DNA from 2 places in the Agaribacter flavus genome. Region 1 is predicted to be linked to the other one. Evidence: predicted binding sites of a transcription regulator. Region 1 holds the regulator's gene; the other holds the start of a gene.

The links. Region 1 encodes LexA, which represses DNA repair genes until DNA is damaged. Its sites were predicted from a motif close to TACTGTATNNNNATACAGTA; they were not measured.
Region 2: the regulator LexA is predicted to act here: its motif matches at 4,379-4,398, upstream of recN (DNA repair protein RecN).

What each region holds. Positions count from the first base shown of each region.
Region 1 is NZ_JBHRSW010000029.1:36,128-43,879, reverse strand. It holds gene ctaD (cytochrome c oxidase subunit I) at 1-1,590, opposite strand, end outside; gene coxB (cytochrome c oxidase subunit II) at 1,600-2,736, opposite strand; gene lexA (transcriptional repressor LexA) at 2,995-3,615, opposite strand; gene plsB (glycerol-3-phosphate 1-O-acyltransferase PlsB) at 4,031-6,472, shown strand; gene ilvA (threonine ammonia-lyase, biosynthetic) at 6,496-7,752, opposite strand, start outside.
Region 2 is NZ_JBHRSW010000004.1:355,985-363,736, forward strand. It holds gene dnaK (molecular chaperone DnaK) at 1-75, opposite strand, end outside; gene grpE (nucleotide exchange factor GrpE) at 222-866, opposite strand; gene ACFOHL_RS01595 (GGDEF domain-containing protein) at 1,060-2,145, shown strand; gene nadK (NAD(+) kinase) at 2,205-3,077, shown strand; gene ACFOHL_RS01605 (TonB family protein) at 3,140-4,273, shown strand; gene recN (DNA repair protein RecN) at 4,420-6,093, shown strand; gene ACFOHL_RS01615 (outer membrane protein assembly factor BamE) at 6,150-6,497, shown strand; gene ACFOHL_RS01620 (TolB family protein) at 6,611-7,543, opposite strand; gene aroC (chorismate synthase) at 7,609-7,752, opposite strand, start outside.

The DNA.
Region 1 (7,752 bases):
TGCCGGCGAAGGTATCTCCCACTCTAAACCATCAGCACCATCCCATACTTGGTCAGATACTGGCTCACCCTGCTTTTTGCAGGCTTTTACGATTAGTACAAGGAAAATAAGCTGCGACAACCCAAAGGCAAAGCCACCAATACTGATCCACTGGTTAAAGTCAGCAAACTGCAAGGCATAGTCAGGTATGCGTCTGGGCATGCCGGCCAATCCGACAAAGTGCATGGGGAAAAACAAAACATTGACCGAAATCAGCGAACACCAAAAGTGCCACTTTGCCAATGTCACGTCAAACATGCGTCCCGTCCATTTGGGCAGCCAATAATAAACCGCAGCCATGATTGAGAATACCGCTCCGGTAACCAATACATAGTGGAAGTGGGCGACGACAAAATAGGTATCATGGTATTGGAAGTCAACCGGTGTAATTGCCAGCATTAGCCCAGATAACCCACCAATGGTGAACAAGACAATAAAGGCAATAGCAAATAGCATAGGGATCTCAAAACTGATTGAACCGCGCCACATCGTCGCCACCCAGTTAAATACTTTTACCCCAGTGGGGACTGAAATTAACATAGTGGCGAACATGAAAAACATTTCCCATTCGACTGGCATACCCGTGGTAAACATATGATGCGCCCAGACTACAAAAGAGAGTAAGGCTATCGACGCTGTGGCATACACCATTGATGCATAGCCAAATAGCTTTTTACGAGAGAAGGTCGGCACTATTTGCGAGATGATACCAAAAGCAGGCAAAATCATAATGTAGACTTCAGGATGCCCAAAAAACCAAAAAATATGTTGGAACATAACCGGATCACCGCCACCAGCAGCGTCAAAGAAGCTTGTACCAAAATACTTATCCGTCAAAACCATGGTCACCACGCCAGCAAGAACAGGCATGACAGCAATCAACAAGAATGCAGTGATTAACCACGTCCAAACAAACATCGGCATTTTCATTAAGGTCATTCCAGGCGCGCGCATATTAAATATCGTTACGATGACATTGATTGCGCCCATGATTGAGCTAATACCCATTATGTGCACAGAAAAAACAAATAAAGCCGTACTGTCTCCGCTATACGTTGTCGAGAGTGGCGCGTAGAAAGTCCAACCAAATGAAGGACCGCCTCCTTCCATAAATAGCGAAGACAACAAGATTAAAAAGGCAAACGGTAATATCCAAAATGACCAATTGTTCATGCGCGGCAGCGCCATGTCAGGCGCGCCAATCATCATGGGTACGAGCCAGTTCGCTAAACCAGTAAAAGCTGGCATCACGGCACCAAATACCATGATTAGTCCATGTACAGTTGTCATTTGGTTGAAGAAGTTGGGGTCAACAATTTGCAAGCCTGGCTGGAACAGTTCAGCACGAATGACCATCGCCATCGCGCCACCGACCAAAAACATAATAAACGCAAACCACAGATACAATGTACCTATGTCTTTGTGATTAGTGGTGAGTAACCAGCGCGATAAGCCCTTTGGAATATGGTGGTGGTGATCGTCATGCGCGTGGTCATCGTGTGCATCACTGCCTGTTTTTGGTTCTTGTATTGGGTCAGTTATTGAAGTCATAGTGATCCCCTACTCTCCTACCATGATGGCGTTCACGTCTTTTGCTTGCACCATGTCGCCAGTATTATTGTTCCATGCGTTTCTCGTATACGTCACAACAGCAGCAATCTCAGACATCGTCAGTTGCTTTGAAAATGATTGCATCGCGGTGCCGGCACGACCATTCACGATAATGTCGATGTGTGCTTGTTTGTCATTTAAGATGAGCGCTGACCCTTTTAGAGACGGGAATACACCGGGTAAACCTTCACCATTTGGCTGATGGCAAGCCGCGCAAACTGCATTGTAAGTTTGTTGACCTTGCTTCATGAGTTCGTCCATACTCATGTTCATGGCAAGTAAACGCTGCTCTTCTTCTTTGCGCTTAATAGCAATTTGTTCTTGTTCATTGATCCATTTGTAGTATTCAGCCGGTTCCTTCGCAATAACCACAACCGGCATAAAGCCATGGTCTTTCCCACACAGTTCTGCGCATTGTCCGCGATAGATACCAGGCTCATTCACTCTTGTCCAAGCCTCGTTGATAAATCCGGGATTAGCATCCTTCTTAACAGCAAAATCTGGTACCCACCAACTGTGGATGACATCATCAGACGTAATGAGAAAACGTACTTTTTGTCCGGTAGGGATAACCAATGGCCTGTCTACTTCCAGAAGATAGTTTTCGCCCTTGGTAAATTTATTCTCGATTTGTTCGCGTTGGGTAGCTAATACAGAGAAGAATTCCACTTCATTCTCCATGTATTTGTAATGCCACTTCCACTGCGAGCCTGTGACCAACACGGTCATATCAGGCTTAGTGGTATCTTCCATGTCCTGTAAAGTACTGGCTGCTGGAATCGCCATACCTACAAGGATTAAAAAGGGAACGATGGTCCATGCTATTTCTACTTTGACGTTTTCATGAAAATTGGCAGGTTTATGCCCCGTAGATTTACGATGTTTAAACATTGCAAAAAACATCACACCGAATACTGCAACGGCAATGACGACACAAATCCAAAACATCAACATATGTAAATTGTAGACTTGAGCACTGATGTCAGTCACACCGGAACGCAAGTTAAGGTCAGAACGTTCAGCTGCACTTTGCGCCACACTGAACCAAGATGCTATTAGTAGAGAGGAACCTACTAAAAATTTCAGCGACTTCACACTACTCTCCCTTCTGATTTGATCGATGCTTCGTTCCTCAGCACTTCAATTAGAAAAGGAACATGTAATTTTTGTTATCGACTTGTGAATTACTGTACAATCATTAATCAGTTTTAGAGTGGCGTCTAGTCATTTTTTATAAAAAATGAACAAGATGTTCGATCTTTATTGTTAACAGCTCATTTTTTAGACATTTGCAAATTAAAAAACCGCCTTGTTAGACGGTTTGTGTAAATTTATTGTAAAATTTTAAAAATCAACAGAATCTCTTATGATCCCCACTGCAAGACCTTCTATCGTAAAAAACTGTGTGGCCAAATCAACCTTTATCGGCGCAAATTCCTCGTTTTCAGCGTGGAGTAAAATTTGCGCACCTTTTCGCTCAAAACGTTTAACCGTAACGTCTTCATCTACTCGCGCGACGACAACTTGACCATTGCGCACCTCTTGGGTTTTGTGCACAGCAAGTAAATCACCATCCATAATGCCAATATCCTTCATACTCATCCCACTTACACGCAACAAAAAATCTGCCCCAGGATGAAACATTGCAGGATCTATTTTGTAATGTGATTCAACATGTTCTTGCGCCAAAATCGGTTCACCCGCCGCTACTTTACCAATAAGAGGAAGACCCTCTTCGGCTTCATCGTCTAGGGCGCAGTTCAGCTTGATACCCCGAGAAGTACCGGGCAGTATGTCGATTACGCCTTTTTTTGCTAGCGCCTTTAAGTGCTCTTCGGCAGCATTAGCCGAGCGAAAACCTAACTGTCTAGCAATTTCAGCTCGCGTAGGCGGCATGCCCGTTTCTATCATTGTACTCTTTATTAGGTCGAGTACTTCTTGTTGTCTTGGAGTTAGTGGACGCATAAACAGCCTGTTTTTCTATACAGTTATACACAAAGTATACGCAGGGTAGTAAAAAACGCAACTTTAAATCTTTGTTTTTACGCACAAATAATTAGAACATATACTATTTGCTGCAAATAGTGGCAAAAATACTACTTTGGGTAAGCACTTGTGTTCATGGTACTATTGCGTTCAGTTGGTCTTTGCTGAGCGTAAGTAACAAGCGGTATCTCCTCAATGCTTAGGGATGCAATACTTAAAGTCACCTTATACCCTTCCATGGGGCCTCCAAAAAGGCATCCATGCCTTTTTGGCTTTAAGTATTGCATCCCTAAGCATTGAGGAGACACCGCCCGATACTTGTGCTTTATATATCCAAAAGCAAAGAGCACTCTCCCAAACACGCGCAATGTAATTTTTTAAGGTTTAAATAACAATGAGTTCGATAAGAACAGCATTTCGGTGGATATTTTCAAAAACAATTGGATGGCTGGTATCGGTTAAAAGCGTGCCCGCGGATGTCGAATCAGAGTTAGGTATCGATACAAGAAAACCGATTCTTTTTTTACTGCAAACCGAGTCGTTTACCGATCAACTCGCGCTTGATAAGTCGACCAAAGCTTTGGGCTTACCCAGCCCACACGATATCATCGAAGTAGCCGGCACATTGCAAAAAAGGCGCTACTTTTTAGAGCGACCACAGAGCATATTAACGCGGAAAGTAGAAAAAACCGCTATCGAAGATATATTCACTGAATTGTTCCACATTCATCGCGTTAATCCCGATCTGGATCTTCAGGTGGTGCCTGTTTTCATTACTTGGGGTCGGTCGGCCGGAAAAGAAAACTCAGGTTTTGCCCAATTACTCGCGAGCAAGGCCTCCCCTAACTGGTTGCGAAAGGCCTTCATTGTGTTGTTTTTTGGCAGAGACAACTTTGTAAGTTATTCACCCGCTGTGTCAACTCGACAGCTAGCAGATCTGCATGGAAGTGACAAACAAATTGCGCAAAAGCTAGTGAGAGTCGCCCGCACCCACTTTCAACGCAAGCGACAAACCCTGAGTGGTCCCACTTTGCTAGAACGAGCCACTCTTTATAACTCGATACTGGGGTCGGAGGCAGTAAAAAATGCCTTACATGATGAAGTAAAGCAGCGAGGTATCAGTAGCGACAAAGCCAAGAAAACAGCCTTATCTTATATCGACGAAATCGCCGCGGACTATCGAGAAGGACTGATCCGTATGGGGGATCGGGTACTTACTCGCATTTGGAACAAGATTTATGATGGCATAGACGTGAGCCACGCCGAACGCGTAAGAGAGCTTGCGCAAAACGGGCACGAGATCATTTACGTTCCCTGCCATCGCAGCCACATGGATTACTTGCTACTCACCTATGTCATTTATCATGAAGGTTTAGTGACACCACATATAGCAGCGGGTATCAATCTTAACTTTTGGCCAGCAGGCCCTATTTTTCGTCGAGGCGGAGCCTTCTTTTTAAGGCGAAGTTTTGGTGGTAATAAACTTTATACGGCAGTATTTCGTGAATATCTTGAGCTCTTGTTTAACAAAGGCTATTCGGTTAAATATTTCCCCGAAGGCGGCCGCAGTCGCACTGGGCGTTTACTTCCACCTAAAACTGGTATGCTAGCGATGACCCTGCAAGCATTGACCAAAGGCGTAAACCGCCCTGTCTCGATTGTACCGGTGTACATCGGCTATGAGCATGTCATGGAAGTCAAAAGCTACATGAAAGAACTGCGTGGCAAAAACAAAAAGAAAGAATCCACTACGCAAGTGTTTTCCGCCATTCGCAAGTTAAAAAATTATGGGCATGGCTTTGTTAACTTTGGTGATCCAATACAAATTGGTCAATTTTTAGATGAAGCTGAGTCCGAATGGAGACAGCAACAGGATGCCAACGACAAAAAGCCAAAGTGGCTCACACCCGTTGTCAATAAATTAGCCGACAGTGTGATGACGCGCATTAATCGCGCTTCTGCCATCAATGGCACCGCTATTTTGGCGCTTAGCTTGTTAAGTTCCAAAACCCATGTGATGAGCAAAAAAGAACTGACACAGGCGATTGAAGATTACTTGGCGCTATTTTCTGCTGTGCCCTACAGCGATGATTCCACATTGCCAAAAGAAACGGCTCAGCAGCTTGTTGACCGCACACTGGCACTAAACAGATTTAAACAATATGATGATAAGTACGGGACGATGGTGTCGCCAAAAGAAAACGCAGCGGTATATCTCACCTTTTATCGCAATAACATCATCCACATGTTCAGTATTCCGAGTTTGGTTTTGGCGGCAGTTTTTAGTGCTCAGTACACCCAAAAATCACAAGTGCTAAGTTTGGTAGAAACACTGTTTCCCTTGCTTAAGAGAGAATTCTTCATGCACCACAGTTCACAAGAAGCGCTTGACTATGCCGAAGCACTACTCGACTATTTTGTTAAACATGCTTTTTTATTAGATAAGAACGGGCAACTGTCACCACCCGAAGCTACCAGCAAAAGATTTCATACTGCATGGCTACTCAGCAGAACCATGCAGGAAACTTGGCAACGCTACGCGGTGGTACTCAGAGTATTAGAAATAGAACAAACCATCGGGCGAGCACAGTTGGAGCGACAAAGCGTGACCGTGGCTGAGCGTCTATCCGCGCTATTTGGTTTACATTCGCCCGAGTTTTACGACAAAAATGTACTGTCTACTTTTGTCAATGCCTTGCGTGAAAATGAACTACTGCAGTGCCAAGAAGATGGAAGTCTGGCGTTTTCAGAGCAAAGCTTATCCCTGAAGAACGCACTAACACCATTGATTTGGCCGGAAGTCGTGCAACATTTGGAACAAATAGAGCGTGAATAGCTTATGAGGCCAAGTGGACTTTATTAACGTCCACTTGCCAAGAAAAACTCATAAGCGGGATCATCAGTATGCGACTGTGCATTAAAACCAATTGATTCAATGTGCGTTTGAAACGCCGCTTGTTGTTCTGGCGCTACTTCAAAGCCAATCAGCACAAGTCCACTCGCGGCTCCATGATTGCGGTAGTGAAACAGGGTAATATTCCAATCATGCCCAAGTGCATTCAAAAATTGCATTAATGCGCCTGGGTATTCAGGAAAAGAAAATGAATAAGCGACTTCTTCCGTGCGCTGTGACGGCCTTCCGCCGACCATGTGACGAACATGCAGTTTCGCCAACTCGTTGTTAGATAAATCGAAACAGTCGTAGCCGCTACCTTTTAGTCTATCCAACAAAGCTAAATATTCATCCCTACCCTGTTTTAACTTTACGCCGACGAATATATGAGCACTGCTATTGTGTGCTAAGCGGTAATTAAATTCGGTGATAACAATACCACCCAGCGCAGCGCAAAATGACTTGAAGGCGCCTTTTTCTTCTGGAATTTGCACCGCAAACACAGCTTCTTTTTGTTCGCCTAGTTCACAGCGCTCAGACACATAGCGCAAAGTATGGAAGTTAATGTTTGCTCCACACAATATTCCACCGAAGGTTTGCCCAGATACTTGCTTGTCTCGCACATATTTGCGCATTGCCGCGACAGACAAGGCCCCCGCAGGCTCAGCAATAACCCGTGTGTCATCAAAAATATCTTTGATGGCGGTACACAGCTCGTCGTTACTTACCGTCATCACCTCATCAACATATTGCCGACAGAGCTCAAAAGGCGTTTGCCCAATAGTCTTGACTGCCACTCCATCTGCGAATATGCCAACCTCGGGTAAAGTAACAGGCTGACCTTTCTCAAGTGCGGCCATAAGGCAGGCCGACTCTTCTGACTCAACAGCAACAATTTTAATGTTTGGGTTGATCTGTTTGACGTAAACAGCAATCCCAGCTGCCAACCCACCACCACCTACAGCAATGAAAAGTACATCGATGTCACTGTGCTGTGACAACATTTCTTTGCCGATTGTCCCCTGACCTGCAATGACATCTGGGTGATCAAAAGGTGGGATCATTGTCAGCTGCTGCTGGTCGCAAAGTGCTCTTGCATGATCGCTAGCTTGGTCAAAGCTAGTACCAAATTGTACAACTTTCGCGTACTCACCGCCAAAACGCTTTACCGCATCAACTTTGATATCGGGCGTGGTTTCTGGCATCACAATGGTAGCCTGAAT
Region 2 (7,752 bases), on a different contig from region 1:
TTTTGCTTTGTCGCCATCGAGTACGGCAACACATGAATTTGTTGTACCTAAATCGATACCGATAATCTTACCCATGCTTTAATCTCCAGAATTTTTTCGTGTAACTATTTCTTACTAATTCGTAAGTGGGGCTAATAAACCCATTTTCAATGTGTGAATTTCACTTTTATGACAAAAATATGTCTTATAAAGGTCTCGTGATGCTCGCGCTTTTAAAAAGCTTAAGCAGTGGTATCAACCCCTTCGCTCGGTGCTCTAGACACCATTACCATAGCTGGACGAAGAAGACGGCCATTTAATAAGTAGCCCTTTTGCATCACAGCTAACACGGTGTTTGCTGGCACGTCAGCGGACTCTTGCATTGACATTGCCTGATGATGTTCAGGATTGAACGTGTCACCTTGCGGATCAAGCACGCTTAAGCCAAACTTTTCTAAAGTCGCAATAAAACTTTTTTGTGTTAGCTCAACGCCTTCTAACAAGGGTTTTAGCGCTTCATTATCTACATCGACGGATTGCGTAGCACGCTCCAAATTGTCCACAACTGGAAGTAGCTCACCTGCAAATTTTTCAAGTGCAAATTTTCGCGCTTTGTCAACATCTGCTTCTGCGCGTTTGCGGATATTGTCGACTTCTGCTTTTGCGCGGATCACGCTGTCTTTCTGTGCGGCAATAGTTTGGTTTGCTGCAGCTAATTCTTCTTCAAGACTTTTTATTTGCGCTTGTTCAACAGTTAAACCCTCAAGGCCTTCCTCTGTAGACGGTTCTGACTCTGCTGATTCGTTTACTTCGACTTGTTGGTCTTGGTTTTGTTCTTCTGCTGAAACTTCTTCGACTTTATTTTCAGTGTTTTGCTCTGTACTCATTCAACCCTTCTCCGAACGTCAAATACGCGCTATGGCGTCGGTTTTATGCTTCTTTGCTCGGTATAATGGGGATGCTTCTTTTAGCTTCAAGCATCACAATAAAATTATTCCAATATTTTTTACCCAAAGTGCAACACAGCCTACAAAAATTCGTCTATTATTATGACGATTCCCTAGCAATGTAAGGTAACTGATGGAACCCGAAACTCTGCATTATCGAGGTAGTATTGACGAGAGTTTTTTTGCCTTAGAAAGACAAAGCTTACAATTAAGCGCTGAAAAGCTGTTGCGAACGCTATGCAATACAGGCGCATTTGCTCATCTTGGTTTCCTTTTTTTATTTCTGTTAATCGATGCATACTGGTTGGCTGCGGTAAATGTGGTCAGTGTGATTATATGGTTGATCGCAGCCATACAAAATATGCGTCAAAACCAAAAATGGTGTGTGCGCCTGATTGTGTTTGAAATGGTCGCACATGCGCTCATTGTTACTTACACTATGGGGACGTATTTAGGTTTTCACTTTTACCTCTGGCCACTTACAGCATTGATCCTTGTCAGCCCTGTGAAGTCGATAAAAAAAACCATCACTATTTGTTTGTTTATCGCGATTGCCTACTTGCTGACATATATAGTGTCTCAAGAGCGTCCCTACCCTTACGCTCTACCAGAACTAATTCCTTACATTTATTCACTTAACGTTATACTTGCTATCATCCCTTTTATTATTGTCATGCTGTATTTAAAGCGTATTAGTTCAAGCAGTGCAAAGCGCTTTTTTGTTGAGGCAAATACTGACCCCATGACAGGTTGTTTTAACCGGCGTTACGTCGAACAACTGTTTAAAAGTGACGACAGTCAACGCAGACGCAATTTTGAACAATACACTGTAATCATGTGTGATATTGATAAATTGAGTGGATTGAATACGCGATTTGGTCACCAAGTAGCGGATCAAGTCATCAATGCAGTTGCCAATGCCATTCGCGATAACATCAGAGATACAGATTTAATCGCAAGATGGAGTGGCGAGGAGTTTTTAACACTGTTAACCAATGCCTCTCACGAAACAACTCATAATATAGTACAAAAAATACAGCAATCCTTAGAGCAGGACTTTGCTGTGCAAGATATGTCCAACATTCCTATCGACTTATCGTTCGGCATCGCTTCTTCATCGGGTTCAAGTAATTTTCAACATGTCGTAAACATGGCAGACGTGGATTTGTATCAAGCAAAGGCAAAAAAATTGACAGAACGCGAATTTGAAGAAAGATGACTTGCAAGTCTTTTTAGCTGCTGTACCCTTATCAGACTCAGTATAATTTGGACTTGCGGATGACATATCGCACAGTTGGATTAATTGGAAAATCCAGTCACGAAGCCACTTTCAATAGTATCACGCTACTCATCGAAGAGTTGCATGAACGCAATTGTAAGGTATTGCTCGAAAACAAAATTCAAATAAACCTCGACCATGAGGTCGAATCGGTATCTATGCTCGAAATAGGTCGGCGAGCTGATTTAGCAATCGTAGTGGGTGGCGACGGAAATATGCTGGGTGCTGCTCGCGTACTGGCCGAATTCGATATAGATGTAGTAGGTGTAAATAGAGGCAATTTGGGCTTTTTAACGGATATCTCGCCTGATGATATACCGGCACAACTTGCACATATTTTTAATGGTAATATTGCCCGTGAAAAGCGTTTTTTGATTGAGGCCTTAGTATATTCTGGCGAAACACTGGTCGATTCTCACAACGCGGTCAATGAGATTGTCTTGCACCACAGTAAAGTCGCTCATATGATGGAGTTTGAACTTTACATTGAAGATAAATTTGTATTTTCTCAGCGTTCAGACGGATTGATTATTGCCACGCCAACCGGCTCAACCGCTTATTCTTTGTCAGGGGGCGGACCAATCCTGACGCCACATTTAGATGTATTGACTTTAGTCCCCATGTTTCCTCACACCTTGAGTAGCCGCCCTATTGTCGTCGATGCGAACAATGAGATGACACTTAAGATATCAAATAACAATTCCGACAATGTACAGATAAGCTGCGATAGCCACGTGGTGATTTCGGTCAACCCCGGTGATCACGTGATCATTCGCAAAAACTTTAAACACCTGACGCTTATACACCCACCAGATTACAGTTACTTTAACGTACTGAGAAAAAAACTAAACTGGGGAAGCAAGTTGTATTGATATTTTTCAAACTACATGATTAATTGTAGCTAGATGGCATGCTAAAAAGGATATTAGTGTCAATGAAAACTACCGATACCCACCGTATTTTGCTTATGTTGAGTGCTTTACTTTGCTTAAGTAAAGCAGCATTTGCTGATCCCCCATCTACAGAAAAGAAATTACCTTGCGACAAACTAAGCGAAGAGGTCGTTTCAGACACTGATGAGAATACCGTTAAAAGCATCAGTGCGTTTAAACCAGCGCAAATCGTTAAACGAAAAAACCCAAGATACCCCAAATCAGCTGCAATAACAGGGACAGAAGGTTGGGTGAAAATTAATTTTGTTATTGATACTGATGGCAATGTGCAAGATCCAGTAATCAGCGACTCTAGTGGTAACAAAGCAATTACACGTGCAGCAATGAGTGCTGTAAAGAGGTGGAAATACTCTCCCGCAATTAAGGATAATCGAGCAGTACAACAATGCTATAACGAAGTACAATTAGATTTCACACTTCAGAATCAAATTGGTGCCTCAGGAAAATTTATCACCAAATATAAAGAGGCTGAAAAAGCAATGACTGCTGGCGATATGGAACGAGCAGAAAAGCTCATAGAAGCGATGAAAGAAAATGGCGGTGGTAATAGATATGAAAATGCATGGTTGTGGGCATTAGATGCTTCCGTAGCTTCGACCATAAATGATTTACGTAGAGAGCTGAGAAGCATTGACCGCACACTTGCAAGCAGCAACACTCATCAGGGTAAGTATCAGACATTCGACGATGAACAAATAAAATCTTTATATCAACGCAAGTTTGTCTTACACCTGCAATTTAATGAGTTTTCTAGCGCCCTCTACACAGTCGACAAAGTTAAAAAGCTGGCGAACGGTGAAGATATTCTTGCGCCTTTAAATAGCTATATTGAAAAAATAAATTCGCTCATACAAAGTGAACAAAACATTATTGTTAAGCGAAGCCTGTCTGATGAAGGTAAAAACTTTCATTATTTGGTCAGAAACAAATTTGGCTTTACAAAAATTGAAGGGCAATTGGATTCTGTGGAAGTACGCTGCGACTCTCATCACGAAAAATTCACGGTAGCGCTTGATCATACTTGGAATATTCCTGAGTCATGGGGGAGCTGCCGAGTGTTAGTTGAAGGAAAAGCAGGCACTGCATTCAGCCTTGTCGAGTTGGGCAACACTTAGACTATCAAACCTTTCTTAATTCAAAGCTTACGGCGTGAGTTTGCTGTGAAGGATAAGGCCGGCTAGAATCAAAATCAGGTATAGAACTGTTTACTTGAATAAAAATACTGTATATATTATCAGTATTCTATATTTGGGTTGCGTTCATGTTAGTTCATCTTGATATCAAAAATTTAACGGTTGTCAAACAAGTAGCGATAAGTGTCCAGCGTGGACTCACCGCTATCACCGGAGAGACCGGCGCAGGTAAATCTATCGCCTTAGATGCTTTAGGTCTGTGTTTAGGTAGCCGCGCGGATTCGGGTATTGTCAGGCAAGGGGCAGAAAAAAGTGAAATCGTCGCGCATTTTGATATTGCTAGCTTAGCACATGCTCAACAATGGCTATGTGAACACGAATTATCGCAAGATGACAGCAATGACGAATGCTTTATTCGCAGGGTTGTTAGCAGTGAGGGTCGCTCAAAAGCATTTATTAATGGTATCCCAGTCAATTTAAACCAACTAAAAAGTTTTGGAAAAATGCTGGTTAATATACATGGCCAACACGATCACCATGCCCTTTTTAAACACGATACTCAAATGCAGATGCTTGACGCCTATGCGCGACAAAGTGCTTTGTTAGAAAAATTAAAATCGGCTTACAAGCAATACAAAGACTTAGCGACTACCCTAGAAGATCTTAAAAATCAGCAACAACAACGCAGCGATAGAGTAAACCTACTAGAATATCAAGTAAATGAACTCGAAGAATTTGCAGTAACAGAAGATGAATTCCCTCATTTAGAAGCCGAATTCAAACGCCTAAACAGCCTACAAAGCTTGATTGAATCCAGTGACAAAGCCTGTTACTTGCTAAAAGATGGCGAACCCGCAAGTGCGCTCGATTTGTTAAGTCATGCCGCTAAGGAAATTCAAGCGCAAATCGACACTGATCAGCAACTCGAAGAAGCGTATGAAATGATGCAAAATGCCATTATTCAAGCACAAGAGGCATACAGTGAATTGGATCGTTACCGAAATAATGATCAAGCCGATCCAGAGAGAGTGCTGCACATTGAAAATCGCTACAGTCAATATTTAGAACTAGCCAGAAAACACGGTACCGCTCCAGAAAATCTATATCTTAGCTTTGTGGCCTTGTCAGAAGAATTACACACGCTAAAAAAACAGGAAGCGGATTTAGATACCATCCAAGAGGACACGAAACAAGCACTCACCCACTACTGGGAAATTGCGCGCAAAGTCAGTTTGGCGAGAGTATCGGCCGCAAAACGGATGTCCAAAGAGATAGAAGAAAGTATAAGACAGCTAAACATGCGGTATGCGGTAGTAGATATAGATGTTACTTTTTCGGAAGACAAAGCAGTAAGTGCCGTCGGCAACGATACCATTGATTTCAAAGTTTCAGTTAACCCTGGTCAGACGCCTGACAGTCTGGAAAAGGTTGTATCTGGTGGAGAGCTATCGCGCATTGGTTTGGTCTTGCAAGTGATTTACTCTCGAAATCACCAAATACCCACGCTCATTTTTGATGAAGTGGACACAGGCATTAGTGGACAAACTGCTTCAGTAGTTGGAAAGCTATTAAGGCAATTAGGAGAGCAAAGCCAAGTGGTCAGTGTCACGCATTTACCGCAAGTGGCTGCTCAAGCACATAACCAACTATTTGTGAATAAAATCACCGATGGCCAAACAACAGAGACAACGGTGCTTAAGCTCACGAAGGCGGATCGTGTAAACGAAATCGCGCGCTTGCTTGCCGGAGACGCATTGACAGACAGCGCAATTAAAAATGCTAGGGAACTCTTAAAAAGTTGAATGGTCGAAGACTCAAAGGTAATATCCGATCTCAATTGTAATTAAGTGGACAAAGAATGAAATTAGTTGCTGTATTAGTTGTTGCTGCGTTTATGGCAGGATGCTCAAACTGGATTTACAGAATAGACATTCCTCAAGGAAACTTTCTCGAACAAAAAGATGTCAATCAACTGCGCGTATCCATGACTCAAGAGCAAGTACGTTTTGTACTGGGTAACCCAGTAGTGCAAGATAGTTTTGATAACTCGACTTGGTACTACGTTTACGATATGAAGCGCGGTATGAAAAAGCGCGGAGAAGATTTCAGAAAGGAACTAGTGTTAAAATTTGACGATGGTCGTTTAAGCTCCATGTCTGGTGATTTTGAAACCCCCGAAGAATTCGAAATCCCGCTAGAAGGTTAGTTGCCTCTACAAAAAATAACTGCCCCAAAAGCTTAGTGAAAAAAACAGACTGAACCATAAGGTTTCGTCTACTAATGAGGCCTTGAAACCACGATTGACAAAAACAAAGAAAATCACAAGCCCTCTTTATGCTGAGGGGCTGCTTCACATACTAGAGCGATCTTTTCGTTATAAGGGGAGACAGCAATTCGGCTAACACTACGTTGACATGCTTCCCCCTCAATCAGTACCTTAGAATACACGGTACTTTCTATTCTTTTTCCTTGTACCAAAAAAGGCATTGCCACTAATGCGCCCTTGTCAGTCGTCAACAATTCCGCACTAGGCGTCCATGTAAAATATTTTGCTCCCTTAGGAAGCTTCGTTAGCACTTGACGCTCATTAGACAAGGCCGAATACCAACGCAAAATTAATGTGTCATCATTGCCTGAACGACTTGTCGTGTATGTATAGCCTCGAGTGTTGGGCATAGCATAAAGCGATGCACCAATGTTATTGTCAATCTCACTCGCTGTACCATCAGTATCACTGGGGTCTATTAGCAACAAACGATTGGGTTCACCGAGTACAAATAAGAAAACCTTGTCGTCTCTCGTCCATAAGTGATAACCAACCGGTTCGATACTTGGCGCAAGATGCTTAATTTTGTCCCCAGCAAAGCTAAACTGCCATAATTCTTGTTTACCCTCTTGATCAACTTTGACAACAGAAAAGCCGTCTCCATTGGGCATAGGCGTTGCCGAATACTCGCTGTCGGTAGACTGCGTGAGGTTACTTGTCTCTTTGCTTTGAAAGTCGTATCTAAATATATCGGTTTGTTGCCCAACCTGCTCAGTGTAATAAAGCGTGAAATCATCAAAAAAATACGGCTGATTGGTGTATGAATCTGTATGAGTAAGGCGCTCAAGATTGACTACACGTAAGCCCTTGTCGTCGCGTGTTAACTCCCCAACATAAATGTCTGATGCAGGGGGTGTTTGTGCAAAGCCAACACTCGTAAACACAAAACTTGTTAGCAACAATAAGGGCTTTATCTTGGTAGTCATACTTTTTATCGCCATACTTTAGCTAGTCACACTCCAATGCTACAACCGTATTTATCTGTCTGTACCTAACTTACGTTGGGCTTTGAAGCCGGAATAATTGGTGTGACGGACTGGACATCCTTATTTTGCGCATTGTGGCGGAGTACATGATCCATCAATACCAGTGCCAACATCGCCTCGGCTATAGGCACGGCTCGAATACCCACACA